One region of the Motilimonas thetidivivens genome, then DNA from elsewhere that is predicted to be linked to it. Evidence: predicted binding sites of a transcription regulator. Region 1 holds the regulator's gene; each other region holds the start of a gene.
The links. The regulator LexA, encoded in region 1, represses DNA repair genes until DNA is damaged. The targets are predictions, from matches to a motif close to TACTGTATNNNNATACAGTA.

Region 2: a site for LexA is predicted at 3,272-3,291, ahead of ACK8OT_RS17270 (DNA topoisomerase III). Genes of this name have one in related genera too.
Region 3: a site for LexA is predicted at 2,552-2,571, ahead of ACK8OT_RS08690 (YebG family protein). Genes of this name have one in related genera too.
Region 4: a site for LexA is predicted at 2,753-2,772, ahead of dinB (DNA polymerase IV). Genes of this name have one in related genera too.

What each region holds. Positions count from the first base shown of each region.
Region 1 covers NZ_JBKFDK010000029.1:6,276-13,874, reverse strand. Annotated here, with positions in the region: gene plsB (glycerol-3-phosphate 1-O-acyltransferase PlsB) at 1-637, opposite strand, end outside; gene ACK8OT_RS17405 (diacylglycerol kinase) at 928-1,284, shown strand; gene lexA (transcriptional repressor LexA) at 1,407-2,030, shown strand; gene ACK8OT_RS17395 (helix-turn-helix transcriptional regulator) at 2,234-2,923, opposite strand; gene ACK8OT_RS17390 (hypothetical protein) at 2,983-3,297, opposite strand; gene ACK8OT_RS17385 (carboxymuconolactone decarboxylase family protein) at 3,471-3,929, shown strand; gene ACK8OT_RS17380 (AraC family transcriptional regulator) at 3,958-4,695, shown strand; gene ACK8OT_RS17375 (S8 family serine peptidase) at 5,015-6,745, shown strand; gene ACK8OT_RS17370 (DoxX family protein) at 6,950-7,336, opposite strand; gene ohr (organic hydroperoxide reductase Ohr) at 7,336-7,599, opposite strand, start outside.
Region 2 covers NZ_JBKFDK010000028.1:35,682-43,280, forward strand. Annotated here, with positions in the region: gene pykF (pyruvate kinase PykF) at 1-1,319, opposite strand, end outside; gene yegD (molecular chaperone) at 1,820-3,184, shown strand; gene ACK8OT_RS17270 (DNA topoisomerase III) at 3,303-5,243, shown strand; gene ACK8OT_RS17275 (hypothetical protein) at 5,265-5,522, shown strand; gene ACK8OT_RS17280 (cold-shock protein) at 6,386-6,595, shown strand; gene ACK8OT_RS17285 (DUF5329 family protein) at 6,795-7,172, shown strand; gene ACK8OT_RS17290 (bifunctional diaminohydroxyphosphoribosylaminopyrimidine deaminase/5-amino-6-(5-phosphoribosylamino)uracil reductase RibD) at 7,169-7,599, opposite strand, start outside; gene ACK8OT_RS17295 (NAD(P)-binding domain-containing protein) at 7,599-7,599, opposite strand, start outside.
Region 3 covers NZ_JBKFDK010000009.1:20,341-27,939, reverse strand. Annotated here, with positions in the region: gene ACK8OT_RS08705 (PqiB family protein) at 1-1,243, opposite strand, end outside; gene ACK8OT_RS08700 (paraquat-inducible protein A) at 1,227-1,739, opposite strand; gene ACK8OT_RS08695 (paraquat-inducible protein A) at 1,831-2,463, opposite strand; gene ACK8OT_RS08690 (YebG family protein) at 2,586-2,885, shown strand; gene ACK8OT_RS08685 (GGDEF domain-containing response regulator) at 2,932-3,867, opposite strand; gene ACK8OT_RS08680 (hypothetical protein) at 4,022-4,264, opposite strand; gene asnB (asparagine synthase B) at 4,455-6,122, opposite strand; gene ACK8OT_RS08670 (cation:proton antiporter domain-containing protein) at 6,325-7,599, opposite strand, start outside.
Region 4 covers NZ_JBKFDK010000005.1:69,130-76,728, reverse strand. Annotated here, with positions in the region: gene ACK8OT_RS05575 (aminoacyl-histidine dipeptidase) at 1-1,111, shown strand, start outside; gene ACK8OT_RS05570 (hypothetical protein) at 1,241-1,672, shown strand; gene dinB (DNA polymerase IV) at 1,673-2,737, opposite strand; gene tnpA (IS200/IS605 family transposase) at 2,869-3,303, opposite strand; gene nqrM ((Na+)-NQR maturation NqrM) at 3,461-3,685, opposite strand; gene ACK8OT_RS05550 (FAD:protein FMN transferase) at 3,682-4,707, opposite strand; gene nqrF (NADH:ubiquinone reductase (Na(+)-transporting) subunit F) at 4,714-5,937, opposite strand; gene nqrE (NADH:ubiquinone reductase (Na(+)-transporting) subunit E) at 5,979-6,587, opposite strand; gene ACK8OT_RS05535 (NADH:ubiquinone reductase (Na(+)-transporting) subunit D) at 6,587-7,213, opposite strand; gene ACK8OT_RS05530 (Na(+)-translocating NADH-quinone reductase subunit C) at 7,206-7,599, opposite strand, start outside.

The DNA of each region.
Region 1 (7,599 bases):
GGCGCATTTTGTTGCGATCGGGCAATTTTGGCCCTTTGGCCGCCAGTTTCTGCCGTGCAAAATGGGTATAGGCAATTTTTTCTAACTTAGTGGCAAGATTAGGATCATCACCATAATCACGATTTAACCGCTGCAGCGAAATCGGCTTGCTAAAACGGATCAAGTTGTCGCGGCCGCGAAACAAAATAGTGAAGGCCTTATTAATCCAATTGGGTGAGCTGGCTTTCAGAATTGAAAACCACGGCTTATGGCCTTCGTAACCGGGCGCGCGACCCCAAAATAAGGTGACGGGCACCAGTTGTACGTCTATCTCACTGTCACCTTGGTGCAAATTAAGCAGGGTTTTAAATTGGTCTTGGTAAGCTTTGCGCGGGGTGCTTGAAAACAGCTGTTTGGGCATATTCAAACAGACATAGCGGGTAATGGTTTGGCCATTAATGGTCATCGGGGTGAGTGGGTCGGGCAGGCCCAAATCACGACACGCTCGCTGCAGTGTGAGCAAATCACTGGACGATAAAGTTTTTAATGCATAAACAATAGGTTTGTCCAAGTCTAAATGCAGATCCGCTTGGGGGCTCGCTGGCACGGTTTTACTGCTAACGAGATGGTTTAAGAAAAAACCTTGCAAAAAATTCATTATTTCCTATAACCTCTTGTTTTGCTTATCATCAATTATATCCTTCCTAATTGAAGTTGCAGCTGTGTTGGCTCGGTTTGCTCACTGGAACACCAGTCCTACCCCATCACATCGTTCATCTATACTTATGGGGATTTTCTCTCATGCCTCCTACCTGCCTTTCAAGTAGTTAAGGTATAGATTGCACCATGCTGTCGTCAGCTTGTCATATCACCGCTTCAAGCTACTGCATTCAATGGCGCTAAAATACACTAAAAATAGTGGGAATTTGTGAATAAAAGGACATAAAAATGGAAAAAAACACAGGGATAAAGCGGATTGTGATGGCGGCCATGTATTCCATGCAGGGCTTTCGTCATGCTTTCACCCATGAAGCCGCGTTTCGTCAAGAGCTGTTGCTGGCCGCTATTTTTATTCCACTGGCTTGCTGGCTTGATGTCGAGCAAGTTGAACGGATCTTAATGATCGCCTGTCTGCTTATTGTGATTATTGTTGAGCTGCTGAACTCGGCCGTGGAAGCCGTGGTTGACCGAGTCGGCTTAGAAAAACATGAACTAGCAGGGCGCGCCAAGGATTTAGGGTCTGCGGCTGTATTTGTTGCCTTAACCTTAACGGTTTATGTCTGGGCTGATATTTTACTGTTTTAAGTAACTCACTTGATTGGTGATTAGCCTTTGGATTTTGCTTATTTTATCAAGGTAATCCCTTGCTTAGCTTAGGCTCACTGTATATACTCACAGTTAACTGTATATAAAAACAGGCAAAAACCATGAAGCCATTAACACCGCGCCAAGCAGAAATTCTTGAACTGATAAAAGAAAACATCGCCGCCACGGGCCTTCCGCCAACGCGAGCCGAAATCGCCAAACAACTTGGCTTTAAAAGTGCTAACTCAGCCGAAGAGCATTTAAAGGCGCTGGCCAAAAAAGGCGCCATTGAAATGATGCCGGGCACTTCCCGAGGTATCCGTCTTGTTGAAGTTGAAGAAGCCGCTAACGAAGAAGAAGGTCTACCTCTAATTGGTCGTGTGGCCGCTGGTGAGCCCATTCTTGCGCAAGAGCACGTCGAGTGTAATTACAAGGTTGACCCGAATTTGTTTCACCCTAGTGCCGACTTTTTACTACGAGTTAGCGGCATGAGCATGAAAGATATCGGTATTATGGACGGCGATTTACTGGCGGTGCATAAAACCAAAGATGTTCACAATGGCCAAGTGATCGTGGCCCGAGTGGAAGATGAAGTAACCGTTAAACGCTTCCAACGTGATGGCCGCCAAGTGTTACTGCACCCAGAGAATGAAGAATTCAATACCATTAAAGTAGACTTAGCCAACGAGCACTTCGATGTTGAAGGCATCGCGGTAGGCGTTATTCGCAACGCCGATTGGATGTAATTGCCAAGTCGCGCTAACTAAATCTCAGAAAGACCGCCGAAGTTGGCGGTTTTTTGTTTTAGGACTGAGTTTGCTCTGAGAATGGGCCATGTTCGAGCAGAGAACCGTGCACCTACGATTGCAGAGGCTTTAAGACCGGAGCTCGCTCCGGAAATAAATGGCGCATACATGCCCAAGGATTAAATTGTATTTTGCTAGAGAGCTTAACCCTCTGGCGGCACATATTGCGCGATGTAATGAGGCAGTGACTTTTCTGGCCCGGTGCTAAAGTGATCCGGTAGCAGTGATAGGTGCTGGATCCTATCAATGCGAAAATGCCGATAGGCGTTTCTTAGCTCGCACCAAGCAATTAAGGTCCATACCTTACCCCAAAATATTTGCCCAAGCGGCTGTAACACGCGTGAGGTTAATGCGCCGTCTTCGGCTGTGTAGTCAATGCAGATTTTCTGCATGGCATCGGTGGCGTGGCGCAATTGCTGGCTATGAGCCGCGGTTTTAGACTGGATGTGATAATCCGGCACTAAAATCGGAAAGCTTTCCAATTGCCGCTTTAAGTGATCGGGCAACACAGACAAGATCTTATGTGAGGCGGTATTGGTGGCGCTGGCTAATTCGGGGTCGGACCAAGCCCTGACCATTCTCATGCCTAACTCTAGGGCAACCATTTCTTGCTCGTTAAACATCAAGGGGGGTAAGTGTGAGCCTGCTTGTAACAAATAACCGACACCCGCTTCACCCGCAATCGGTACGCCGGATAAGATCAACGACTGAATATCACGATAAATGGTGCGCTCGCTGACTTCCATGGCCTGGGCTAGCTGCGCGGCGGTGACGGCATATCGCTTACTGCGTAGCAATGTTAACAGGGCAAACAAGCGCTCTGATTTACTCACTGATTATCCTTATCACGGGCCAAATCAAGGTTGACCAAGCCCGTGCTTGATTGAGTTAATTACGCCGCATCGCAGGATGAAAAATGCACTTCTTGGTGCTGCATCACCACTGATTCTTTATCTATCAGGGCAATTAAGGCTTGGCAATCGGCACAGCCCATAAAGGCGTCGCTAGCGGCTTTTGCTGTCTCCATCGATTGCCAATAAACAATATCCGTCCATGTTTGCGACGCTTCATTATAACTAAGGGAGCGGTATTGAAAACCGTCCAAGCCAGCTATAAAAGCATGACTTTGTTTGGTGGCGGCAAGTAAATCTTGCTCGGTGACGCCTGCTGCCAATTTAAAGTTGACCATTTCAATAACTGTGTTCATCTTGTTTCCTTTAGGTTTGTGTTATCAACGAGATAAGCATAGGAGCTGCGAGTGTCAGACTGTGTCAGTAGGGTTTTATTTGGCGGGTAAATTTTATCATGTCGGAAATATTCAATACCGGATTCAAGCCGCTTGTTATTGTGCCTTAGAATCATAAAGGAAGGAGATAAAGCATGACATCACGAGCCAATTATATGAGCCTAGCGGCACCTGCGATGGACATTTTGATGGCGCAAGAGCGGTATTTACGCGAGCAATTTAGTGGCTCTGATACTCTAAGCCTGACAGTATGGGAGTTAGTTAAACTGTGTGTTTCGCAACTCAACCAATGTGCTTTTTGCATTGATATGCACAGTAAGGAAGCGTTGGCGCAAGGTGAAACGGTTGAGCGTATTTTAGGTTTAAATGCGTGGCGAGATATGCCATGGTACAGTGAAGTAGAAACAACCGCATTGGCACTTGCCGAGCATTTAAGTCTAGGTAAGGTTGTAGATCAGCAAACATACGACCAGACCCGTGACGTGTTAGGTGAGCAAGGCTTGGTTGACTTAACCATTGCCATTAATGCGATTAATAGCTGGAATCGCATCGTCAAAACCTTTAAACCTGAGGTAGGTAGCTATAAACCATAACAATACACCAGGCCCCGCGCTTAATTTTTTGCTGTCCCAGCCTAAAGGGCAGCTAGCGCCGCTGCTGCAAGGCATATGGTCAGCCAGTGTTTGCTCAGCGCAAGCAGAGCCAGTCTCGCGTGCGCTTTATTCGGATGCGGGCAGCGGTGTGTTATTTCATTTGACGGGAGAGGTCAGTATTGGCGACCATAAACTGCCTCATGGCGTGATTGCATTGCCCATTAGCAAGGTATCACAGCGCGTCACCTTGATGCCGGGTGCACAACTGGCTGGCTTGCGTTTTCATCCTGCTATTAGCTACGGCGTATTTGGCCAGCATGTTCATGCGCCTAGCCTGTTAACAGGCAGCATGGGGCGATTAGATAATCTCGACGGCCTATTTCAAGCAGTTAAAAAACAGTCAAGTCATCAGGACCGAATTAATGAAATAACCCATTGGGCAGAGCAAATGCTGCAACACAGCCAAATCTTGCCCCATTCGTTATCGCAAGCGTTAGCAGAAGTTGATTTACACGCTTCGCAGGCCGAGCTTAATGAGCACATACCATTAAGTCAGCGCCAAATTGAGCGTTTGTTTAAGCGCTGGCTGCAAATATCACCGAAGCAATATCAGCGAATTAGGCGAGTAAAGCAGGCCATCGAATATTTACGCGCCCATCGCGAAGTGTGCCTAGCCGATGTATCCCAACAATTTGGCTTTAGTGATCAGGCCCATATGACGCGCGAGTTTCGCGCTATTGCAGCGACCACGCCAGCCAAAGTCTAATTCAACAGCAAATCAATCAAGGGATAAGCGGATTCTCATCCCTCGCGGGCAAACGCACTAACGTGAGCGGTTGGGGCGTACCATGGGGCGCTGTGGGAAATGAACTGGGCGCACCGCGGGCCTTGTGGTCGGTTTAGTCACAGGCCGTGTCTTGGGTAATTCAAGCTTATTCGCTTGCTGATCCGGGCTCATTTGTTGCCAGCGTTGCTAAACGCTTTGATTGCACAGAAGTATGCGGGTGGCTTGTTCGTTTTTTGGCCAGTGCCGAGTAGTAGCCTATACTTAATAAGCTTGTTCTATGCATTTAGAGGAACAACTTATGCGACCAATAACTAGGATCATCCTTTACGCTTTCGCCCTTTCTGCTTGCTTATCTGTTTTCTCCTATGCACAGTCGCCACCTGACTTACAACGCTACATAGTGGTTGTGCACGATAGTGCCGTACCGCAAGAGGTGGCTGCCGAGGTAGCGCAACAAGCAAACGGGCGAGTAGGGTTTGTTTTTGAGCATGTCCTTAAGGGATTCTCAATTGCCGTACCTGCTCAAGCCATTAATGGCATTTTACACAATCCAAAAGTGTCGTATGTCGAAGGCGATATTCCCATTACAGCCTTTTTTCAGCAGTTGCCGACCGGTATTGAGCGTATTAATGCCGATCTTACTGCCTTAAATATTGATGGAAGCGACAATTACCGCGTTGATGTTGATGTCGCAGTACTCGATACCGGCATAGATATGCAACATGCTGATTTAAATGTAGTGGGCGGGGCTAATTGTCTTTATCACGCTGGTGGTCCACCACATAGGCGGTCGTATTTTTGTGATGAATCCCTAGGTGGGGATGATGATCATTACCATGGCACTCATGTGGCAGGCACTATCGCTGCACTTGATAATAATATAGGCGTGGTGGGCGTTGCCCCGGGGGCGCGGCTGTGGGCTATAAAAGTGCTGGATGCACAAGGTTCAGGGTCACTTTCAGGTATTATTGCGGGGATTGATTGGGTGGTGGCGCAAGGTGATATTGAAGTGATCAATATGAGCCTAGGTGGCTCTGGCTCGAGCAGTGCGATGAATGAAGCAATCGATGCGGCATTTTCCAGCGGGGTGACGGTTGTGGTCGCAGCAGGTAATAATAATGCAGATAGCGCAAATTATACGCCTGCCAATGCGCCCAAAGCGATTACAGTATCAGCTCTTGCTGATTTTGATGGGCTTGCTGGTCAGCTAGGTTCACCAACTTGTCGCAACGATCAAGACGACACCTTAGCTGATTTTAGTAACTGGGGAGCTAAGGTGGATATTACTGCCCCCGGCGTTTGTATTTTGTCGACCTACCCAATAGAAAGAGGTAGCTATGGCACCATTAGTGGAACCTCCATGGCATCACCTCATGTTGCGGGAGCCGCAGCATTATTGGCCAGTAACGGCCTTTCTCCGCAAATGATATGGGACACCTTAGTCAATAGTGGCAACTTTAATTGGATTGATGATTCGGGTGACGGTGTATTAGAGCCGTTGTTGGATATAGGCGTATCGACTTTTGCACCTAAGTTAATGGTTACAGGTAGTGTTGCGAATAATCCGCCAAATGCTTTGTTCAGTTTCTCCTGTTCGTTATTGGTGTGTAGCTTTGATGCAACGACATCATCCGACAGTGATGGCTCAATCGTCTCTTACCACTGGGATTTTGGCGACGGTAATACCGATAGCGGGGTCACTGCCATTCACACATATGCAAGTGGCGGGGCCTATAGTGTGGTATTAACGGTGACGGATGATGATTCAGGCACAACCCAAGTTCAAAGCGATGTGAGTGTAAATGACACCAAGGAGACATCAACACTATTAACCTCAAGTATCAACAATGGCTCAACTTGGACCGCCATCGTCTCCTACGCAAGTAATGATGAACTAAATGGCTTTTGGTCTTCAGGGACGGGGAGTTGTTCGGCAAATACTTGTACTCAAAGTGGCATAAGGAAGCAGCAAGCCAGTATTGAGTTTACCAATGATTTAGGGGTGACGGTAACTGTCTATAAACCTTAGTGAGTAAAGAGATATAGTGGCGTGTATTGACTGGCCATGGAAGGCTAACACCTTAGTTTTGCAATCTTTTATTCACCTTCATCACCGTATTCATTTAGTCATTTTTTTCGCTATGCTCTCTAACTTTGTCAGAGGGGAAGCAAGAAGAAAAGCCGCTGTGGGGGCAGCGGCCAAAGGAGCTAACCTAGTCTGTTTTCGGTTAAATCATTTGCGGCGAAAACTGTCTTTGTAACTGTGTCCTGCTAGCAGTAACAAACCAGCGAAAATAGCTAGGTTTTTCACAAAGTTTTGCTGCTCGTGCGCGCCTTCGATGCCGGTGAAGTTCCAAAAATCATGCAGATTAATGTTTATCAGCAGCACCATGGCGGCTAGCGCTAACGCGCAAATGGCGGTGTAGCGATTGGCGATAATCAGCAGCGCTGCGCCAATTTGCACTATGCCTGCCGCGGCGAGTAACACGGGGATCAACATCATTTGATGTTTTTCCATTAATGCGACATGCATATCCCAAGCAACAAATTTCATTATGCCCGGCAATAAAAAATACAGCGCTAACAGAACCCGACCTGTGGTGATGAGGGCTTTATCCATTACAGCGCGACACCGTTCACACTTAGCGCCACATCAATATTGCCTTTCACCGCATTGGAGTAAGGGCAAACCTGATGCGCTATCGCGACTAGCTGCGCCGCCGCATCTTGAGCTAAATCTAAGGTTACGGCTAAGCTAACCGTTAGGGCAAAACCGCCTGCTTGATTGGCGACTAAGCCCACTTGTGCTGTGACAGGCGCTTGGGTCAGCGCTAATTTCTGCTCTCGCGCTACATGTAAAATGGCATTAGAAAAACACGCCGC
Region 2 (7,599 bases), on a different contig from region 1:
TCTAGATCTTTAGCGATCTTCATACCTTGCTCGTAGAAATCTTCAGTGTTGTTGATTTTTTCAACTACAACTGGAGTAACACCTTTGCTTAGACATAGCTGTTGAGCTGTCTTAGCGTTAGTAGTGATAGCTAGGATTGGCGCTTTAGGGAAGAATTTACGTACAGAACGTGCAGACTTACCGCCTTCAGTAGCAACGATGATTAGACGAGAATCTAATTGCTCAGCTGTCTTAACCGCACCACGACAAACCGCTTGAGTAATGCTCTTAGCATCAGCATTGTCTGATTCAGCTTTAGAAGGCATACGCTCATCAGTGCTGTTACAGATAGTAGCCATGATTTGTACCGCTTCAGCTGGGTATTTACCCTTAGCACTTTCACCAGAAAGCATTACTGCATCAGTACCGTCTAGGATAGCGTTCGCTACGTCACCCGCTTCTGCGCGTGTTGGACGTGGGTTTTTGATCATAGAGTCAAGCATTTGCGTAGCTGTGATAACAGGCTTACGTGCTGCGTTACATTTCTCAATCATCATTTTTTGCGCGAAGATTACTTCGTCAACGGCGATTTCAACACCTAGGTCACCACGTGCAACCATGATACCGTCAGAGGCTTCTAGGATAGCGTCGAAGTTATCAACACCTTCTTGGTTCTCAATTTTAGAGATGATTTGGATGTTTTCGCCACCGTTCGCAGCTAATAGCTCACGAATTTCTTGTACGTCTTCAACCTTACGGATGAAAGAAGCAGCGATGAAATCAACACCTTGTTGACAACCGAATACTAAGTCAGCTTTATCTTTTTCAGATAGAGCAGGAAGCTTAACGCTTACACCAGGAAGGTTAACACCTTTGTTTTCGCCTAGTTCACCGTTGTTTTGCACTTCACATTTCACTTCAGTGTCAGTGATAGCAACCACTTTAAGTGCGATTAGACCGTCATCAAGTAGTACCGTGTTACCAACGCTTAGGTCTTTAGTTAGACCAGGGTAAGTTACCGCTACAACTTTGTTGTTACCTACAACGCTTGCGTCAGTTGTTAGAGAGAACTCTTGACCAGCTACTAGTGCAACGTCGTTACCGCCTTCTAGCTTGATAGTACGGATTTCTGGGCCTTTAGTATCTAATAAGATAGCGACTTTCTTACCAGTTAATTCAGAAACTTCGCGGATAGTATTGATACGACCACCGTGCTCGTCGAAGTCACCGTGAGAGAAGTTAAGTCTCATCACGTTCATGCCGTTAGCAACTAGCTTAGTTAGCATCTCTTTAGATTCTGATTTAGGACCGATAGTACAAACAATCTTAGTTTTTCTCACTTTTCTCTCTCCGACAGACGCAGCGCGCCATTGTATATACAAAACTTGGATTCATGCACACCTCTCACAAGGAATGCGGCGATAAATTTTAGAAGTTGAATTGTACTCGATATTTGTTGTGAAATTACAACTTCAGGTCAATAAATTTGGCGAAAATGGCGAAATTGACGTAATTAATAAACCTAACCACTCGCGCTGATGACAGTTTAGTCAGCTTTAGCTTATTTCTCACCCTAGGCCACTGAATCGGATCATATCATGTCGCCTAAAACCTTGCGCTAGCACCAAAAAGCCTCGCTTTTTTGATGATTTATTGAAATCCCCTTCAAACTCACTAGCGTGACAGAATTTGGCACTATTTGGGCTTGATGAGGCCAGTGAAATCGATTTTAGCAATGAAATTTTACAACCAAACTGAAAGGCTCAGTTACGTTAAGCTCTTTTCATCATCGCGGCCATAAGGTAGCATGCCTGCCCTTTTTCTCACAGGCAGGTTACTTATGTTTGCAGGTTTTGACTACGGCACATCTAACTGCGCGATTGGCGTAATACAACAAGATCAAGCTAAATTAATCCCACTACAGCAGCAAACGAGTTTACTTACCTCAACCTTGTATGCGCCCGAGAGAGAAATCATCTTACCTTGGTTAGCCAACGCCCTGCCGCAATCAGAATTAAAAACGCAGTGGCTTAAGCAACGTGGCCCAGCCATGCTCGCAGCAAAGCGAGTGCAGCAAGAGTTAAAGCTAGATGGCATCGATACCGAATTGCACTTTGGTGACGCGGCATTGGCAAAATATTTAGAAGAGCCGGAAGAAGGGTATTACATTAAATCACCCAAATCCTTCTTAGGGGCCAGCGGCCTCAACCAAATTCAGCTCGCGCTATTTGAAGACATAGTCACCGCCATGTTTTGCCACATTAAACAAAGCGCAGAACAGCATTTAGATGACACCCTTGAGCAGGTGGTCATTGGCCGTCCGGTTAACTTTCAAGGTCTAAAAGGCGAGCAAAGCAACCAACAAGCACTGCAAATTTTGACCCAAGCAGGAAAAAAAGCGGGCTTTAAAGCCATTGAATTTCAATATGAGCCCATTGCCGCCGGTTTTGCCTTTGAAGCCACCTTAAGCCAAGCGCAAAAAGTATTGGTCGTTGATATCGGTGGGGGCACCACTGATATCTCATTAATGCAGATGAGCCCAAGCTATCAAACATCAACCGAACGCCACCAGCATATTCTTGGCCACACAGGTGAACGCATTGGCGGTAACGATTTTGATATCCATTTTGCCCTGCGTGGCTTAATGCCGTTATTTGGCTTGGATTCCGAGCTGGTCACAGGCAAGCCGATGCCAGCTAAAGCCTTGTTTGACGCCGTAGCCATCAACGATGTCGGCAGCCAAACTCGGTTTTACAGCCGCGACAATCAGTTAATGCTAAAAGAGTTGATTAAAGATAGCTGCGCACCAGAACAACTTAAGCGTTTAATGCATCTGCAACAGCACAAGCAAAGCTATCAATTGGTCAATACCGCCGAACAAGCTAAAAAGCAGCTCTCAGAACAAAACCAATGTTTTGCTGATTTAGCTTATGTTGAAGCTGGATTAGGGTGCGAATTAGCCCAAGCCACCTTAGGCCAAGCCAGTTTGCCATTATTAGTTAAGATTAAGCACCTCATTGATGAAACCTTGCGCCAAGCACAAACCCAGCCCGATGTCATTTTTGTGACGGGGGGAAGTGCTAAATCTCCTGTCATTACCGATTTTTTACGACAAAACTACCCTAACAGCCCAATACGAGCCGGTGATCACTTTGCCAGTGTCGCAACCGGCTTAACCCGCTGGTCACAACTGTGCTTTGGCTAACAGACCCACATCAAGTGACTCAACACCCGAAAGTTGATCGGGTTGTTGAGTTGCAAACTAGCACTATCGAATCAAAGGGGTTAAGATAACTGTATATATAACCAGTTAAGTACTTGCTGTGAAATTATACATCGCCGAAAAACCTAGCTTAGCCCGCGCCATCGCCAGTGCATTACCCAAGCCCCAAACCAAAGCCGATGGCATGATCACCTTGGCCAACGGTGACTGTATCTCATGGTGCATAGGGCATTTATTAGAACAAGCAGAGCCCGACCATTATGATCCACAATATCAAAAATGGCGTCTTGAGCACTTACCCATAAGCCCCGAAAAATGGCTACTTAACCCGAAAAAAAACACCAAGAAACAGTTAAGTATTCTAAAGAAACTTATAAAGCAAGCCGACACTATAGTGCATGCTGGCGATCCCGACCGCGAAGGCCAGTTGCTGGTCGATGAGGTGATTAACTATGCCGGCGTCAGCCAGCAAAAAAAGCAGCGAGTGCAGCGCTGCCTGATCAATGATTTAAACCCGAGTGCGGTCAAACAAGCCTTAGCCAAATTACGCAGTAACCAAGACTTTGTTGCCCTTTCAACGTCAGCTTTAGCCCGTAGTCGCGCCGATTGGCTATATGGTATGAACATGACCCGCGCCTATACCATACAAGGTCAAAAGTCTGGCTATCAGGGCGTGCTCTCGGTGGGCAGAGTGCAAACCCCGCTATTAGGTTTAGTGGTTAAACGCGACCAAGAGATAGAGCATTTTGTTAGCCGCCCCTTTTATGAAGTCCTCGCACATATTCGCACCGATTGCGATGCCCAGTTCAGCGCCAAATGGTTACCCAGTGAAGCATGCCAGCCCTATCAAGATGAAGAAGGCCGCGTGCTGGTCAAAAAGCTAGCCGAAAAAGTAGTCGAAAAAATCCACCAGCAGCCCGCGCTGGTATTAGCCAACGATAAACAAACCAAAAAGCAAACCGCGCCGCTGCCCTTTAGTTTATCCAGTTTACAAATCGAAGCCGCGAAGCGCTTTGCCATGAGCGCCAGTCAGGTCTTGGCGAGCTGTCAAAAACTCTATGAAGAATACAAACTCATCACCTACCCACGTTCAGACTGCCGCTATTTACCTAAAGATCATCACCAACAAGCCAGCGCCATAGGCCAAGCTCTGAGTCAAAATTTACCTGACTGGCAATCACAGCTAGACCAAGCCAACTGGCAACAGCGTAATCGCTGTTGGAATGACAGCAAGGTGAGCGCGCACCATGCCATTATCCCGACCATGAAAACCTACGATGCCAGCAAACTAGGAAAAGCCGAGCGCCAGCTCTATGAACTGATCAGTTTGCAATATTTGGCGCAGTTTTATCCTGATTATCGCTATCAAGAACAAACCATTTTACTAGAGATCCAAGGCGGGCAATTTCGCACTAAACAAAAGAGCACCCTAGCGTTAGGTTGGAAGTCGTTATTGCATAAGAACAATCAAACCGAGCCCGCAGCCCTACCCGATGTGGCCGTGGGAGCCTCGTTGTTTTGCCAACATGGCGAGCTTATCGAAAAGCAAACCCAGCCCCCTGAGTATTTTACTGATGCGACCTTATTGGCCGCCATGACAGGGATCGCTCGCTTTGTTGTCGACAAAGAATTAAAAAAAGTGCTCAAAGAAACCGATGGTTTGGGCACCGAAGCAACCCGAGCCAGTATTATTGAGTTGTTGTTTAAACGCGGCTTTCTCACGCGTCACGGCAAGCAAATTAGATCAACAGCGGTTGGCAAAGCGCTCATTAGCTGTTTACCTCACAGTGCCACCAGCCCAGATATGACGGCACACTGGGAATCACAATTAGAGAGCATGAGCCAAAAACAAGTAAGCTATCATCAGTTTATGGGCCAGCTGCAGACACAACTGCAAGCATTAATCGCACAAGCCGTGCAAATGCCGAGCTCGGCACTGGCGGAGTTAAAAAACCTGAGCCCAAGTAAACCAGCATGGCGACGCAAAAAACGAAAAGCAACGCCAAAATCACGTGCGCCAGCTAAGCTTAAAGCGTCTTAAGTTGACTCAAGGAATACCACAGTGGCGGATTTACCTCTCCTCGCAGAAGGGAAGCTAATCAATGGCGAATACCTCAGTGCATCAGCGCTAGATGATGGCTGGATCCAATTGCAAACTCATACTAAGCAGATCATATTGCGAGTTCAACCTGCAAGCTTATCGCTCAGCCATCAAAACGATGACAATTTACTCAGGGTTCATATTGGCAGTACTGAGGTCAGTTTTGCTCTCACCGCTGAAGCCGTCGCCGAGTTTAGTGCTCTGCTGGTCGTGACTTAGTAGAAATGATCAGAAACGATGGATAAAAGAAGGCCCGATACAAATAATATGTATCGGGCCATAGTCACTTCATCTTTCCTTAATGAACCAAGTGCTCCCTGCGCTCCCTGACTTATGCCTTCCTAGGCTTCCTTTACTCTTTCCTTGAGCTTTCCCTATGTCGTCCTGACTAACAAATCATCCTGATTTGTCCTACTCTCCGTCCTGGAGGTGTCCCTAACAACGGCCCTGTTGTGTTCCTTTTTACTATCCTTAGCGGGTCAATCATCCTCTATTAACCCAAACACACCATCCTAGTGTGCTCGTGGCGACATCCTTAAGCCACTGCGGCATTCCATTGCGCCTTATCATCCTAATAAGGTCCGCTTACATCGTCCTGATGTTCCTTGCTTGCCCTACATGATTAACTATACGCGCATCTATCTAGGAAAATGCCTACTTGGCTATGAATATGCCTTAATAAAAATATTCTATAATCCATATAGTTTTTATTTTTCATAAGCTTAATCGACATTATTCCATTTTTCTTCGCCATTAAAGCGTTAAAACCAAAGCGAAAAAGGGAAAACAATCACAACACTCATGGCGAATATCTTACAAACTAGCATTGCTCCCTTATCGCTAACTTAAAAAGTACAAAATTTGTAGCATCTGGATCCATGGTATAAGCTTAAGTTGCCTTGTTTATTAGGTTATTAACTTAATCAAGTTAACTTTGCGCTGTTAGCTGTGGTATTGAACTTCGTCTTACCTTAACCCGCTTGGTTTGCTTAAACACAGGCCTTGATAGCTCCCAGCCTAGCTGGTTATGTATTGTGTTACCTAGCAATAAACTAGTAACAAATGTTAAGTAAGAGAGAAATATGTCAGATTTAGTTGAAGGTACCGTTAAGTGGTTCAATGACGAAAAAGGCTTTGGTTTTATTGAACGTGAAGGTGGTAAAGATGTTTTTGTCCACTTCAGTGCAATTAATGCAGGTGGTCGCAAGACACTAACAGAAGGCCAGAAAGTAACGATGGAAGTGGTACAAGGCCAAAAAGGACCACAAGCAGAAAACGTTACCTTGTTATAAAAAATCAGCCTAAGCTGAGACCATCTAAAGCCTCAGCTTAGTCTTTCCCCTACCTAACCCATCAATTTCAGCATAGCCAAACGAGTCTGCGTTAATTCAAGATTGCGTTGCCATCACGAAAGGCTCGCATCCAAGCCCGCTTTGAGTATAATTCGGCGCCAACTTTGGTCGTAACTTCGCAGTAAACACAATGAACCCTTTGAGCATACTGTTCTCCACGTTAGCCTGTTTGGCAATTGTGGCTAGCTTTCAAATCGCCGCACAAAGCCCGATGAAGCAAGAAATCACCCAACTGTTATTAGAGTTTGATAAAAATCAGTGCCAGATAACTCAGCAACAGCAGCGCCTTTCGGGACTAGACAGTAAGAAATTGTTTAAAAAACAATTTAAGACCTACAAGCAAGATATTCATAACACAGCTGATTTTATTCGCTTAGCCGTGGCTCGCTACCATCAGGATGATAACCCGATCTATTTAACCTGTGCCAAACAAGAATTAGTACCCAGTGAAACTTGGTTCAATGAGCAACTTGTTCGCCATCGCTTGACTAAAGCCGATAAAGGCAAGATGTTTTAATCGTCATCACCCAGTAAATAAGGCCCTAACTCTTGCTCTAATTGGGCCTTAAGCACACCTACCGTCACTTTCACCCCTGCTTGCTCAAGAATTGCAATCCCCTTACCTTGATTGCGAAAATGAGGATCTATCAGGCCTACATACACCTGCTCAACACCGCGCTCTACCATCGTCTTAGCACAAGAAGGGGTGCGACCGACAAACGAGCAAGGCTCCAAGGTGACAAAAAAACTAACCCCTGAGAGATCATCTAATTGGGCTAATACCATCGCCTCAGCATGCATATTACCCGGCGGCTGAGTGTGACCTTTTGCGATAATGACGCCATCTTTAACAGCGACACAACCAACCGGAGGATTAGGACGACAAGCGGGTAAGGCCAGACGACCTTGTGCCATGGCTTGCGCCATAAAAAAGTCTATTTGTT
Region 3 (7,599 bases), on a different contig from region 1:
CCGCGACCAAGCGGCGAAAATACACCGGATCGCCTGCATTCACGCCGCTGGCATCGTCTGCAACGATGGATAAAGCTAAGCTGTTATTGTCGGTTATATCGCCATCCGCAACGACAAATGTTCGCATTGGCTCGCCCACTTCGGGCTGAAAACCTATGTAATCACCTTTGATTAAATTGCCGAGGTTTTTAATTCCGCCTAAGCCAATTTGCGCTCGTTCAAGCCAAAACCGACTGTTACTGCTGAGCTGATTTTTAAACATGGGTTCGATAACAGCATGGGCTTGAAATAAATTACTGTCATTATCAAAATCGATATAGGTTATTTTTCCTGCTTTAAAGCCGCGATATATAATAGGGGTGCCGATGTTAATACCAGAAATATTTTCTAGCTTGAGTAACACCTTTGCTCCGCGATCGGCTGCTGCGACGTCGTTATAGAGTTTAAATAAAAAGTTTGAAGGCGCTTTATTGCCGTCAGCTGGGGAATCGAAGGAAATAGCACCAGATATAATCGAGGCTAAACTTTCGGTATGAACCTTGAGTCCAGAAAATGAAAATTCAGCATTGATACCACTGACATTCCAAAACCGTGAATTTTGTTTCACCAAGTTGGCATATTTTGATTGGATATTAATTTGAATTTCTACTTCCTGGGCGTCACGCACTAGCCTAAAGTTATAGACCTCACCCACTTGTATTTTTTTATAATAGACTGGAGAGCCAATTGACACACTGCCCATGTCTTCGGCTAACAGTTTAACAATTAAGCCGCGCTCAGGTTGGGTTAACGGTTGCTCTTCACTTGCAATGAAATCGGTGGCTGGGACACCAACCCCCGGACGCATATTAATATAGCTACCGGAAAATAAGGTATCTAAACCGGATACACCGCTAGTTAAAGAGGCTTTTGCTTTAACCAACCAAAATTGCGTATCACTTTTAAGCATATGCGCAGCTTGTTTTTCAATTTCGGCAACCACGTAGACACCTGAAATGTCTTCATCTAACTTGATCGCGGTTACCTTGCCTATATCAACGCCCTGATATTTAATGCGTGTTTTTCCAACTAGGATGCTGTTGGCATTATCAAAATGAATTCTAATCTCGCTAGCGCTATTGTTGAGATGTTGAAATAACAACCAGGCCCCTAAAAACAGCGCGAGCAATGGCAAAAACCAAATGGCTGACAAGCGTTGTTTATCAATTATTACAGGTGTAGCCGGCTCAATTTGTCCAGTCATTATCTTCTTCCATGTCCCACATCAATCGAGTGTCAAAACTTTTTGCAGCCATTAAGGTTAATAGTACCACCAAAGCAAATGCAGTTGCAGCAGGTCCGGGAATAACGACCAACAGCTGACCTTTATCAATGACCGCAACCATGATTGAGATAACAAATAAATCTAGCATCGACCAACGGCCGATCCAGTCAATAAACTTAAACATCAGTAAACGCAGTTTATGGTTGATCTTAAGCTTAAAATGAATCGAAATTAAGATCAGCATAATGCCGATGATCTTGGCCAATGGCACTAAGATAGAAGCAACAAAAACAATGATGGCAATGCCTGTACTGCCTTCTTCTATAAGCGCATAGACCCCTGACATGATGGTATCAGGTGTGGCTTTTCCTTGGCTAACTAATAGAGTGATCGGCATAAAGTTAGCTGGAATTAAAAATATACAGGCCGTGATTAAGTAAGCCCACGTTTTTTGGATGCTATAGGGCTGTCTCATATGCAATTTGGCATCGCAGCGTGGACAGAGAGTATGTGGTTGATAGTGGCAAACTAGACCGCACTCGTGGCAGCGGGCTAAGCCATTTTGTTTAGCTGATTCCATTGACTTTTACTTTATCCCAATAATCGCTTGGATCAAATAAGGTTAAAATCAAGCTATTGGTGACCATCAATAAACTAAAGCAGAGTAGGCCAATACCCAATTCAATATCAGCGATATCCACCAACTTGATTAATGCAACTAAAAAAGAAACTAAATAGACTTCTAGCATGGACCAGTGAGAAAGGTGGTCTATCCATTTTAAGAATTGTTTGAGCTTTGGGGATTGCGCATGGAATATGGATAGATAGCTGGCAAAACAGAGAGAAATTAACATCATTGCGGGTGCCAAAGAGGAGCACAGGAAAATAAGCAAAGCGATAAAAATATTTCCCTCAATATAGAGCTTGAGGGTTGCTTGGATCAAGCTGACTTTTTCGGTTGTACCAATCAGCGTCATTGATAATAAAGGATAAGTATTAGCAGGGATTAATAATATTAAAGCGGTCAGAGAAAGCGCTAAGATAGTGGCGGGCTGGCATTGGGCTTTATGGTATAGGTGACTGCCGCAACGGGGGCATTTGGCACTGTGTTTGATATCTTTGGGGCTTGGTGGCTGATATGGGGCGATCAAGAGATCACAGTGGCTACATGCGTTAAGTTGTGACGAAGATTTTGTCATAATTATTATTAATCAAGCTTTTATTAGAAGTATATCTAAAGTGTGACAACAACACGAATTTTATGTTGGCGGCCGATAAAAGAAATGGTACTGTATATAAAAACAGTTATCGGAGAAAACCTGTGGCCGTAGTCATTAAATACATAGTTGAAAGAAATGGTGAAGAAAAGATGACCTTTACGAGCAAGAAAGAAGCGGATGCATACGACAAAATGCTGGATGTTGCAGACCAGCTTTCTGACTTTCTTGCGACAGGTCCTGTGGGCTTAGATGACAGCCAACTGGAGGAGTTAGGCCTGTTTTTAGCTGCCAACAAGGACGACGTGATGACGATGTTAAAAGGTGGCGCTCCAGCAGTCAAAAAGAAGCCTTCTGAAAAAGCAGACAAAAAGCTTAAGTTAGCCGCTGATCCTGCAGCATAAAAGCTAAGCTGTCTGTGAGCTTATAGAAATTGGAACGTTGCGGGTGTTAGGGCTTAAAAATGGCGTATTGTGCGCGGCCCGCATGTTTAGCTTGATATAAAGCAGCATCTGCACCGGCCAGAAAATCGTTGGCTTTGATTGGCTCGCAACTTTGGTGAGAGTGAACTCCGATGCTGACGGTGACATGGCCGACTGGCTCGATGCCGCGATGGATAATATTGAGCGATGCGATGCTGTTAAGAATGTTACTGGCTACTGCGGTGGCTCCCGTAATATCGGTATTTGGTAAGAGGACACAAAACTCTTCGCCACCGTAACGACACGCAAAATCTGAGCCGCGACGGCAGGCAGATTTAAGCTGTTGCGCGATTTTTTTCAGACAATCATCCCCCTCTAAATGGCCATGATGGTCATTAAATTTCTTAAAGTGATCGACATCGATTAGCAACACGCTAATGGGAAGTTGTTCGCGAAATGCGCGGTTAAGCTCAGCGGGCAAAGATTGATCTAGGTAGCGTCGGTTTGCAATGCCTGTTAAACCATCGCTCAATGTTAATTGCTTTAACTCTTGATTGGCTTGTTCAAGTTGAATAGTGGTCTCGATAAGCTGTGCACGCATCTTAGCGATGCGATCCATGGCTTGCAATTTTGCACTTAAAACAAGCGGGTCTACCGGTTTGGTTAAGTAATCGTCACCCCCCGCCGCGATGCCTTCAGCGAGATCTTCTGAGCTGGTTTTGCCAGAGAGAAAAATAATGGGTACCCAAGGCTCGTTGGATTGGCGTATGCGCTTTGCGACCTCATAACCATCAATTCCGGGCATCATCACATCCAACAAAATAAGATCGGGTTGTTGAGCGTGAAATAATTCAACCCCTTCTTCGCCCGATGACGCGATAATCACGTGATGCTTTTGCGGATCTAGGTATGAACTGATCACCATCTGTTCAATTTTTGAGTCGTCAACGAGCAGTATTTTCATAGACCATATTAGCGATAAGGAATTACTCAATAGTATATGACAATGTCTAACAACTGTGATGAAAAATTTCAGTTTTAGTTATTAAAACAAGCTAATAACGGCCCCAAACATAGGTTGAAAATAAGCGTTAAAGTACTTAGCAATGCTGCATAGCCTATTGGACAAAGAAGGTCAGGCTGATAAATCTCACAATGATGGCAATAAATAAAAATACCACTCCAGAGCGAATAAACTTAAATTCACCTACCGTAAGGTCATCGACGCGATTAAAGAAAATTTTCACGGTTGCAAGGTAATCTGACTTGCGTTTGCTGTAACTGATACAACCAATCAATACGAAGCAAATGCCGAACAGTAGCGCCACTGGCTCAGCGACGGTTAATATTTGCTGCCACATAATCTAATCTCCTTTTTTGTTTATCCTAAACACTGGCAACATAGAAGGCCATTAGCACTTAGTCTAATACCCGAATTAACAACTATATGTATGAAAATAATAGGTTAGATAAAGAAGAGTCAGCTGTTGTCGCAATAAAAAAGCCTTAACACAGGTTAAGGCTTTAAAGGTTTAATGCTGTACTGAGTGCTTATTTTTTGTAAGCGTCGTTGTGCACACCTGCAGCGCGGCCTGATGGATCCGCGTTGTTTTGGAACGACTCATCCCACAATAACGCTTCAGGTGTTGAACAGGCAACAGACTTGCCATGTGGTACACATTTAGCCGCAGACTCAAGTGGGAAATGCTCTTCAAAGATACAACGGTAGTAGTAAGCTTCTTTGGTATCAGGCGTGTTGATTGGGAATCTAAACTCAGCACTGGCCAGTTGTTGATCCGTCACTTGCGTGCTGATAAATTCTTTCAAGCTGTCGATCCAGTTGTAACCTACACCGTCTGAGAATTGTTCTTTTTGACGCCATAGCACTTCATCAATCAGCTTGCCATCGAATGCTTCACGTAGAATATTCTTCTCGATGCGACCGTCTTTGATCATTTTTAGCTCTGGGTTAGTACGCATAGCCACATCCATAAACTCTTTGTCTAGGAAAGGCACGCGAGCTTCAATACCCCAAGCCGCCATCGACTTGTTAGCACGTAAACAGTCAAACATGTGCAGCTTGCTTAGTTTACGGTTTAGCTCTTCATGGAACTCTTGTGAATTTGGCGCTTTGTGGAAGTATAAGTAACCACCAAAGATTTCATCTGCACCTTCACCAGAAAGTACCATCTTAATGCCCATGGCTTTGATTTTTCTCGCCATTAAGTACATTGGAGTAGAGGCACGAATAGTGGTCACATCGTAAGTTTCAAGGTGATAAATTACTTCACGTAGCGCATCGATACCGTTTTGTACGGTAAAGATAATAGGGTGGTGGATAGTACCAATAGAGTCAGCTACTTTTTGCGCGGCAGCTAAATCAGGTGAGCCTTCTAGACCAACCGAGAATGAGTGAAGCTGTGGCCACCAAGCAGCAGATTTATCATCATCTTCTACACGTTGCTTAGCAAAGCGCTGAGTGATAGCTGAAATAACCGATGAGTCTAAGCCACCAGAAAGTAGCACACCGTATGGCACGTCACACATCAACTGACGTTTCACGGCATCTTCTAAAGCTTGACCAATCTCAGCTGGGCTGCCGCCATTGTCTTTAACGCCTTCGTAAGTCATCCAGTCACGGTTGTAGTAACGGGTGATCTTGCCTTCTTCGCTGTCAAGGTAATGTCCCGGTGGGAATTCTTGCACCTTGTTACAGATAGGCGTGAGGGCTTTCATTTCAGAGGCAACATAGAAGTTGCCGTGTACATCCCAACCCATATATAGCGGGATGATACCGATATGGTCACGGCCAATCAGGTATTTGTTCTTGTTTTCGTCGTATAGACAAAAAGCGAAAATACCATTTAGATCGTCAAGGAAGGCGTTACCTTTCTCTTCGTAAAGGCCTAAGATAACTTCACAATCGGATTTGGTTTTAAACTGGTAACCACAGGTTAGCTTGGCAGCTAAATCTTTATGGTTGTAGATTTCACCGTTAACAGCAAGGATATGTGTGTTGTCTTGGTTATATAAAGGCTGAGCCCCTGTATTAACGTCAACAATTGAAAGACGTTCGTGAACTAAAATTGCGTTATCGCTGCTGTAAACGCCTGACCAGTCTGGTCCTCTGTGGCGCAGCAATTTTGACATTTGAATAGCTTGTTCACGCAGTGTAGCGACATCACTTTTAATGTCGAGAATACCGAAGATCGAACACATAGACTTCCCTTCTTAAATAAGTCTTTGAGCAGTTAGCTCATTTTTAAATTTTTGCATCTAAAGTTACATGGAGCAGAGGGGGAAGGCTGACGCCATTTACAACCTGTTTCCATTACGCTTTTATAGTTAGACGTTGGTTTTAACAAAAAACCAACACAAAGTCACTGCCCAATTACATCAATAATTGAGCAGTATTACAGGATTAAATATTAAATCGGCTCGCTATTGGTGTTGTCATGCTTTGCATTTCATTGCAAACATGGCGTGCAAATCCGGCGCCGGCCTCATCATACATATTAAACACTGCATCGACACCGAGACCTTTTAGCTCTTCGATATCTTCAGCAAAGCGTGCAATTGCGGCAATGTTCATACTACAGTTACGATTTCTTAACTGGATTGCTGCATAATGGTTACCGTTATGATCTGGCATGGCGAGCAATATCAGCTTGATCTGATCGGTCAGTTCGAGCTTGTTCCAAAAATCTGAGTCCATTGCGTCACCTGTGATAACGCGTCTGCCTAATTCACGATGCTTAATGGTTTTATCATGGCTGTTATCAATCCCTAATACGGTATCTCCGAAAACTTGTTTTAATTCATCATAAGCACCGGTACCAATTCGGCCCATCCCCATCACCAACACAGTCGCGTCACCCACCCGAATGGGTCTGTCTTCTACATGTAAACGAAGATGCTGAAAACGCTTTAGACGAGCTGACATTTTTTGATACAACTCATCACTCTTGTTGTTGAGCAGAGAAGACAAAACAAAACTGATGGACAGAGCAATGGCGGCAATAATCAACCAATCATTACTTAGCCAGCCTTTACTTGCGGCAAGGGCAGCAACGATTAAGCCAAATTCACTGTAATTAGCGAGTGAGAACGAACCTAATAGCGAGGTTCGAGCGCGTAACTTGAATAGGTTAAAGCAGAAAAAGTACAGCATGGTTTTAATTGGCAGTAACAGCACCAAAATAGCAGCAATGATAAGATGCGTTTCATTTGGCATATCGTTGAGGCCAATATTTAAGAAGAAACACACTAAAAACAGCTCTTTTAAGTTAAATAGTGCCTTTGCCATGCCGCCCGCACTCGGATGAGCTGCAACCAGCATACCGGCGATTAACGCGCCCAAATCGGCTTTCATGCCAACGGCCTCAAACAAGCCAGCACCAACCACAAGAGCTAAGAAAAAGCCATATAATACAAGCAATTCACCGTGGCCCACCTTGTCCATCACCTTAAACAGCACAGGGCGAAGCAAAGGCAGTAAAACTAACGCGATGGCGTAGTACTCGGGCAGTTTGCCGGTGGAGAAGGTAAGAAACAAAACAGCAAAAATATCTTGCATGATCAACACACCAATGGCGATACGACCATACAAAGAGTTCATTTCACTCTTTTCTTCTAAAATTTTAACGGCAAACACCGTACTGGAAAAACTTAAGGCAAAAGCGACGATAAACAAACC
Region 4 (7,599 bases), on a different contig from region 1:
CGGCATCGGCATGGCCTCTTGCCTTGCGGTACTAGCCAGTAAGGACATCCCTCACGGCCCGATTGAAGTCTTACTGACTACAGACGAAGAAGCGGGCATGACAGGTGCGTTCGGTTTAGAGCCTGGTTATTTTGATGGCGATATCCTAATCAACACAGATTCCGAGGAAGAAGGCGAAGTCTATATGGGCTGTGCCGGCGGCGTAAATGTGAATGTTAGCTTCAAACTCAACAGACAGTCATGTGAGGCCGTTTCTGGTTTTGAGCTAACAGTGAGCGGCCTCAAGGGCGGCCATTCTGGCTGTGACATCCACCTAGGTCGCGGCAATGCCAATAAAATCTTAGCCCGCTGTTTATATGAGTTGAGTCAACAAAGTGAATTTGAATTGCAATTAAGTGAGCTGCAAGGCGGTAGTTTGCGCAATGCTATCCCACGTGAAGGCAGTGCCAAATTTGCCATTGCGACCGAGCAACAAGCGCAATTTCAAGCTGCCTTTGCCGATTTAGCTGAACAGATCAAAACAACTTTAGCCCACACCGAGCCTAACTTAGCCCTAACCTTAACCCCAACTGACATCAACACCATTTTAGATAACAGCCAACAAACCAAGCTGATCAGCGCCTTGCACGCTTGCGTGAATGGTGTGATCAGAATGAGCGATGAGTTTGCTGGTGTAGTGGAAACGTCTACGAATTTAGGTGTAGTTAGCTGCAATGAACAAGGCATTGATGTGCAATGTTTAGTGCGCTCTATGCATGATAGTAGCCGCGAAGACGTTCAACACATGCTAGCTGCCGTGTTCCAACTTGCTGATGGTAAAGTAACCTTTTCAGGAGCTTATCCAGGTTGGGCCCCCAAAGCAGACTCAGACATGCGCGATTTAGTCCAAAAGGTATATCAAGAAGAATTTGCTAAAACCCCTAAAATCATGATGATCCATGCGGGCCTTGAGTGCGGTCTGTTCAAAGCTGTTTACCCTGATTGGGACATGGTTTCCATCGGCCCAACCATCAAATTCCCTCACTCGCCGGATGAGAAAGTTCACATTGGCAGCGTTGAAAAATACTGGCAATTATTAACTAAGGTCTTGGCGGCGATACCAAACAAGTAAACCTACCCGCTGGGTGGAAACACCCAGCTACTAGTTAAACTATCTTTAATTGAAAACTACTTTAGACTCTAATCCAGCTCAGCTAATATGCATTAAAGCCTGTTAGTAATCATATTTAAGGAGGACAAGGTGACAAGGAAGCGTCTTACACCCCTTGCTGTTATAGCGACAACAGCGCTTAGTCTAAGTTGCTCAGCTCATGCTGAATCAAGTTGGGATAAAGCGTGGCAAAGTACCAAAAATGCTGGCAGCCAAGTCTGGACAGCAACCAAAGAAACCAGTCAGGATGCTTGGCAAGGCACTAAAGAAGTCTCTGCAGACGTGTGGCAGGGAACCAAAGAAGTGTCGGCTGATGTATGGCAAAACACGACCGAAGTTTCCGCAGACGTATGGGATGGAACCAAAGATGTGTCCAGTCATGCATGGCAAGAAACCACTGATTTATTTAGTAATGAACCATCAAGCAAGAACAGCTCGAGCTCAAGTAACAAGGTGAGCACCAAGCCAAAAGTCCAGTCTACCGATGAGGTTGAAGTCATCGAATATGATTGGGGTGAATAGCTAAATCAGGTTAAGTTGTTTAATGTCAGTGGACTGTGTCGTTTCGCTATTCAGCTGTGCTGATAAACCTAAAAGACGTATGCCCCTGCCCTGGCTTTTAGCCAATAATTGCAATAGCAAGGCCTGATAACATTCTGGCTCGAGTTGGGCCACTTTTTGCTCGGCTGAGCGCAATTGAAAGTCAGCAAATTTCATCTTAACCGCTAATGAACGAATTCGATCAGCCGCGCCAACGCGAGTCAGTCGTCGCTGCAGCTCTTGATATAAGTCTTTCAGGATCAGCTCACATTCCTCTTGCTGAGCGATATTATGACTAAGGGTGCGCTCAACCCCGACCGATTTTCGCTCCCGACAGGTCACGACTTCACGATTATCTATGCCTTGGCTGCGCTCCAATAACACCCGACCAAATTTACCAAACTTAGTGAGAATGACCTCTCTTGGATAAACTTGAACGTCTTTACAGGTATACAGCCCTAGCGCGTGTAATTTTTCTAGGGTGACCTTGCCAACGCCGGGAATTTTCTCAAGAGGTAAGCTGGCAACAAAGGCGTCTAACTCGGCGGGCGTGACGACACATAAGCCATTGGGTTTATTTTCATCAGACGCGACTTTAGCAATAAATTTGCAAGGAGCAACCCCAGCTGAAGCGGTTAATCCGGTTTCCTCTTCGATAGCTCGGCGAATATCTTGGGCTATGTATGTCGCAGAACCACTAAAAAGTGAAGATTCACTTACATCTAAATAAGCTTCATCTAAGGATAAGGGTTCAATAATCTCGGTGTAACGCTGGAAAATGTGTAAGACCTGCTGAGAAACCGCTTTATAGGCCTCCATTCGCCCAGGTAAAACGACGAGCTCTGGACATAACTGTAATGCCTTGTGGGTGGGCATGGCACTGCGAATGCCAAATTTACGCGCAACGTAATTACAAGTCGAAAGTACACCACGACGTGATGCAGCGCCGCCAATCGCAATAGGCAAGGATTTAAGTTCAGGATTATCACGCATTTCCACTGCCGCAAAAAAACAATCCATATCGACGTGAATAATTTTACGTTGCATAACTAATGCCCAAAAAACTGTACATAAAAACAGTATATGTATAAAAACACATTAATCAAGCTGCATGCAGTAAATAATCCACCTTCTGAAGAAGGTGGCTTTGTGTTAACCCCCTAAAAGGGGGCCTTTGTTTAGTTCAGCGCCAACTCTCTCTGCTCTTGACGCTCTTGTTTCTCTTGGTGCCTTACGTATCGGCGTATTATTTCCTCATTGATTCCTACGCTATCAACAAAATAGCCCCTTTGCCAAAAATGATTTCCCCATAACTTGTTCTTCCTTAGATATGGGAATTTGCTAAATAACTTCAAGGCTATTTTACCTTTCAAAACACCCATCAAACTTGATATTGATAATTTTGGCGGTACCTTTACCACTAGGTGAACATGGTCAACTTGTACATTCAATTCAACGACTTCACATCCAAGTTGATTACAGTAAACCTGTATGCACCGATAAACTTCTTTACCCACATTATTTTTCAATATTCGAAAACGATACTTTGGTGTCCACACAATGTGATATTGACATCTCCAAAATACGTGGGAAGCTTGGTTATATCTACTCATGTTATTTGTCCTCTTTGACTTCGCTAAAAATCGAGAGTCCATTTAGCATGAGTAGAACTTCGGGCAAAGCCCCCTATGGATGATAACCACCTACTGAAGTAGGTGGTTTAGGGCTGAAAATAAAAAAGGCCCATCGGGCCTTTATCATTATCATCATTTAGATGATGCGATTTTCTTCCAGCATTTTTCGTCTGGCTTCTGCTTTAGCCATTTTTCGCTTGCGATTATCACAAGGATCGGGGCAATCGCATTCCTTTTCAATGCCAATACTACCCAAGCCACCGCAACTACCACTGACCGCTTTCTTTTGGAAAATATAGCCAACAGACATGGCCACTATCACTAAAAGAAACACGAAAAAAGTAGCAATAAAATACGTCATTTTGCCTCCGTTAACAGATAAGGTTTAAACTGCTCGGTATAACGAGGAGTAAAGCCTGATGCTGTTTTTTCTATCATATACACGGCCAATTGTTGCTCTGTTGCAAATGCAAAGCCTTGTTCAGGCCCCATCACCATAAGAGCCGTTGCTAGGCCATCTGAGATCATCGATGATTTATCAATCACAGTGACCGAAACCAGTTTATGCTTGATCGGCATGCCGGTACTTGGGTTGATCATATGAGAAAAACGCTCACCATTTTCCTCATAGTAATTGCGATAATCTCCCGAGGTTGCAACCGCATTATCACCGGGAGTAATGACTTGCTGAATAGCACGCTCAGTGGTAACCGGCTTTTCAACCGCAATACGCCAAGCTAAGTCTTTATCGTTATGGCCTTTCATTTTAAGCTCGCCACCGATATCGACAAGGTAATTATGCTCACCCATGCTTTCAATATAGTCGGCCAAGACATCAACCCCATAACCTTTAGCAATGGATGATAAATCAACATATAGCTCAGGAATAGCTTTATGTAATGTTAAACCATCAATGGTTAAATGCTCAACGCCGGTAATCGCCTTACGTGCTGCAATTTGTTCCGCCGTTGGCATCTGTTTAGGTTTGGCGTCTGGACCAAATCCCCATAAATTAACCAAGGGACCTAAGGTAATATCCAATGCGCCCTGAGTTAATTGAGCTAACTCAATACCCTGCTGAACTACCTTAATCGTATCGGGCGAAACCGTGTGGCTCTGCTGCGCTTGGTTAAATAAGGATAACTCAGATTGCGGTCGATAAGTCGACATTTGGTCGTTGACTAGCTCAAGGCGCTTATCTAACTCAGCTTGAAAACTTGCGACATCGGTAATGGCCTCGGTGACCACCTTAACCCGATAATAGGTGCCCATCGTCGCCCCTTCCACTACCACCATTGGCTTGGTTGGCGCTTCTTGGCTACAGGCTGTAATAAAAAAGGCTAGCCCGATAAAGGCTAGCCATTGCATTATGGATTTAAACATCAGCGGTTAGCCACCAAAGTCATCCAATAGGATATTTTCGTCTTCAACACCTAAGTCTTTTAGCATGTTGATAACGGCTGCGTTCATCACCGGTGGACCACACATGTAGTATTCACAATCTTCCGGCGCTTCATGATCCTTCAGATAGTTTTCATACAATACATTATGGATAAAGCCAGTGTAGCCATCCCAATTATCTTCAGGCTGCGGATCGCTTAATGCCACATGCCATTCGAAGTTGTCATTTTCAGCTGCGATCGCATCGAAATCTTCAACGTAGAACATTTCACGCTTCGAACGTGCACCATACCAGAAGCTTACTTTACGCTTGGTATGTAGACGACGGAATTGGTCGAAGATATGAGAGCGCATAGGCGCCATACCTGCACCACCACCGATAAATACCATTTCAGCATCGGTATCCTTGGCAAAGAACTCACCAAACGGACCAGAAATAGTCACCTTATCACCCGCTTTTAAGCTGAAGATGTAAGAAGACATTTTACCACATGGTAGTTTCATGTTGTTTGGCGGCGGCGTAGCGATACGCACGTTAAGCATGATGATACCGTACTCTTCTGGGTAGTTCGCCATCGAGTAAGCACGGATAGTTTCTTCATCAACTTTAGATTCTAAGTTGAAGAAACCAAAGTGCTCCCAGTCACCACGGTATTGCTCTTCGATATCGAAGTCTTTGTATTTAACATGGTGCGCAGGCGCTTCAATTTGGATGTAACCACCCGCACGGAATGGGACCGACTCACCATCAGGGATCTGTAGTTTAAGCTCTTTAATAAAGGTCGCTTTGTTATCATTAGAGATAACGGTACATTCCCACTTCTTAACACCAAAGATTTCTTCTGGCAGCTCAATGTCCATATCTTGTTTCACGTTTACCTGACAAGCTAAACGCTCACCCTCACGAGCTTCACCTTTTGAGATATGGTCTAATTCAGTTGGTAGAATATCGCCACCACCTGATTTAATTTTAACGCGACACTGGCCACATGAACCACCGCCACCACAAGCAGACGAAACGAAGATACCAGAGTTCGCTAAGGCGCCTAGCAGTTTACCGCCAGCACCACAGGTGATGGCCTTTTCAGGATCACCATTTACTGAGATTGTAATGTCGCCAGAGGCCACTAGTTTTGATTTAGCAGACAAGATAATGAATACCAAGGCTAAAACTATAACTGTGAACATGACAACGCCGAGAATAATTTCCATCGACAATTTCCTTGCTTCAGGGGCCTAGGTAGGCCCCGAGATTACAACTGAATACCAGAGAAAGACATGAAGCCCAACGCCATTAGACCTGAAGTGATAAAGGTAATACCTAAACCACGAAGGCCATCTGGCACGTCTGCGTATTTCATTTTCTCACGGATACCAGCAAGTGCAACAATTGCCAACATCCAACCAACACCACTGCCTACGCCGTATACAAACGACTCGGCGATGTTGTATTCACGTTGAACCATAAACGATACACCACCGAAGATGGCACAGTTCACCGTGATTAACGGCAAGAAAATACCCAATGCTTGGTACAACGCAGGGAAGTACTTATCCAGAACCATTTCTAAGATTTGTACTAGTGCCGCGATCACACCGATAAAGGTGATATAACCTAAGAAGCTTAAGTCTGCATCGCCAAGGCCAGCCCACTCAAGTGCACCCGGTGCAAGTAAGTTGAAGTAAATGATTTGGTTAACAGGTACAGAAATCGCCAATACCACGATAACTGCAACACCTAGACCAAACGCTGTTTTTACTTTCTTCGAAACAGCAAGGAAGGTACACATACCTAAGAAGAAAGCTAACGCCATGTTCTCAATGAAAATTGAGCGAATAAATATACTTAAATAATGTTCCATTAGTCCTTCGCCTCAACCTGTTCAGGCTTGTATGTTCTGATTGCCCAGATCAATAACCCGATGATAAAGAACGCACTTGGCGGCAACAGTAATAGACCATTACTTTGGTACCAACCACCTGCTGACGTTAATGGCATAATCTCAATACCGAATAGCGCACCAGAACCAAAGAATTCACGGATACCACCAACAGCAATCAGAATGAAACCGTAACCTAGACCGTTACCGATGCCGTCCATGAAACTTGCGCCCGGAGGACTCTTCATTGCATATGCTTCAGCACGACCCATTACGATACAGTTAGTAATAATCAAACCTACGTAAACAGATAGCTGCTTAGAAAGTTCGAATGCCACTGCTTTCAGTACTTGGTCAACCACGATTACCAACGACGCGATAATCGCCATTTGCACGATAATACGAACACTGCCAGGAATGTGGTTACGAATAATCGAAATAAATAAGTTAGAAAATGCCGTTACGAATGTTACCGCTAAGGTCATTACAACGGCTGTTTCAAGCTTACTAGTTACCGCTAGGGCAGAACAAACACCCAAGATTTGCAGTGCAATCGGGTTGTTTGAAATAATCGGTCCTGTTAGGACGCTTTTTGCTTCACTAGCCATTGTTTAGCTCTCCTAGACCTAGTTTTTTCAGGTAAGCACCATAACCCTGCGCACCCAACCAAAAGTCAAAGGTATGCTGGATACCCGCCCCCGTTAAGGTAGCACCAGATAAACCATCAACACCGTGTACGTCACCCGCAGCCGCGCCGCCTTTAACGATTTTGATGGCAGCATTACCTTGCTCATCAAACAATTTCTTGCCTGGCCAAAGTGCTTTCCACATAGGGTTATCTACTTCACCACCTAGACCCGGTGTTTCACCGTGTTGGTAGTAAGTGATACCGTCAACTGTGTTGCCATCAGGTTGTACCGCAACAAAAGCGTACATCATGTTCCAAAGACCCGCGCCGCGAACAGGCACGATAACTCGCTCAAGGTCACCCGAA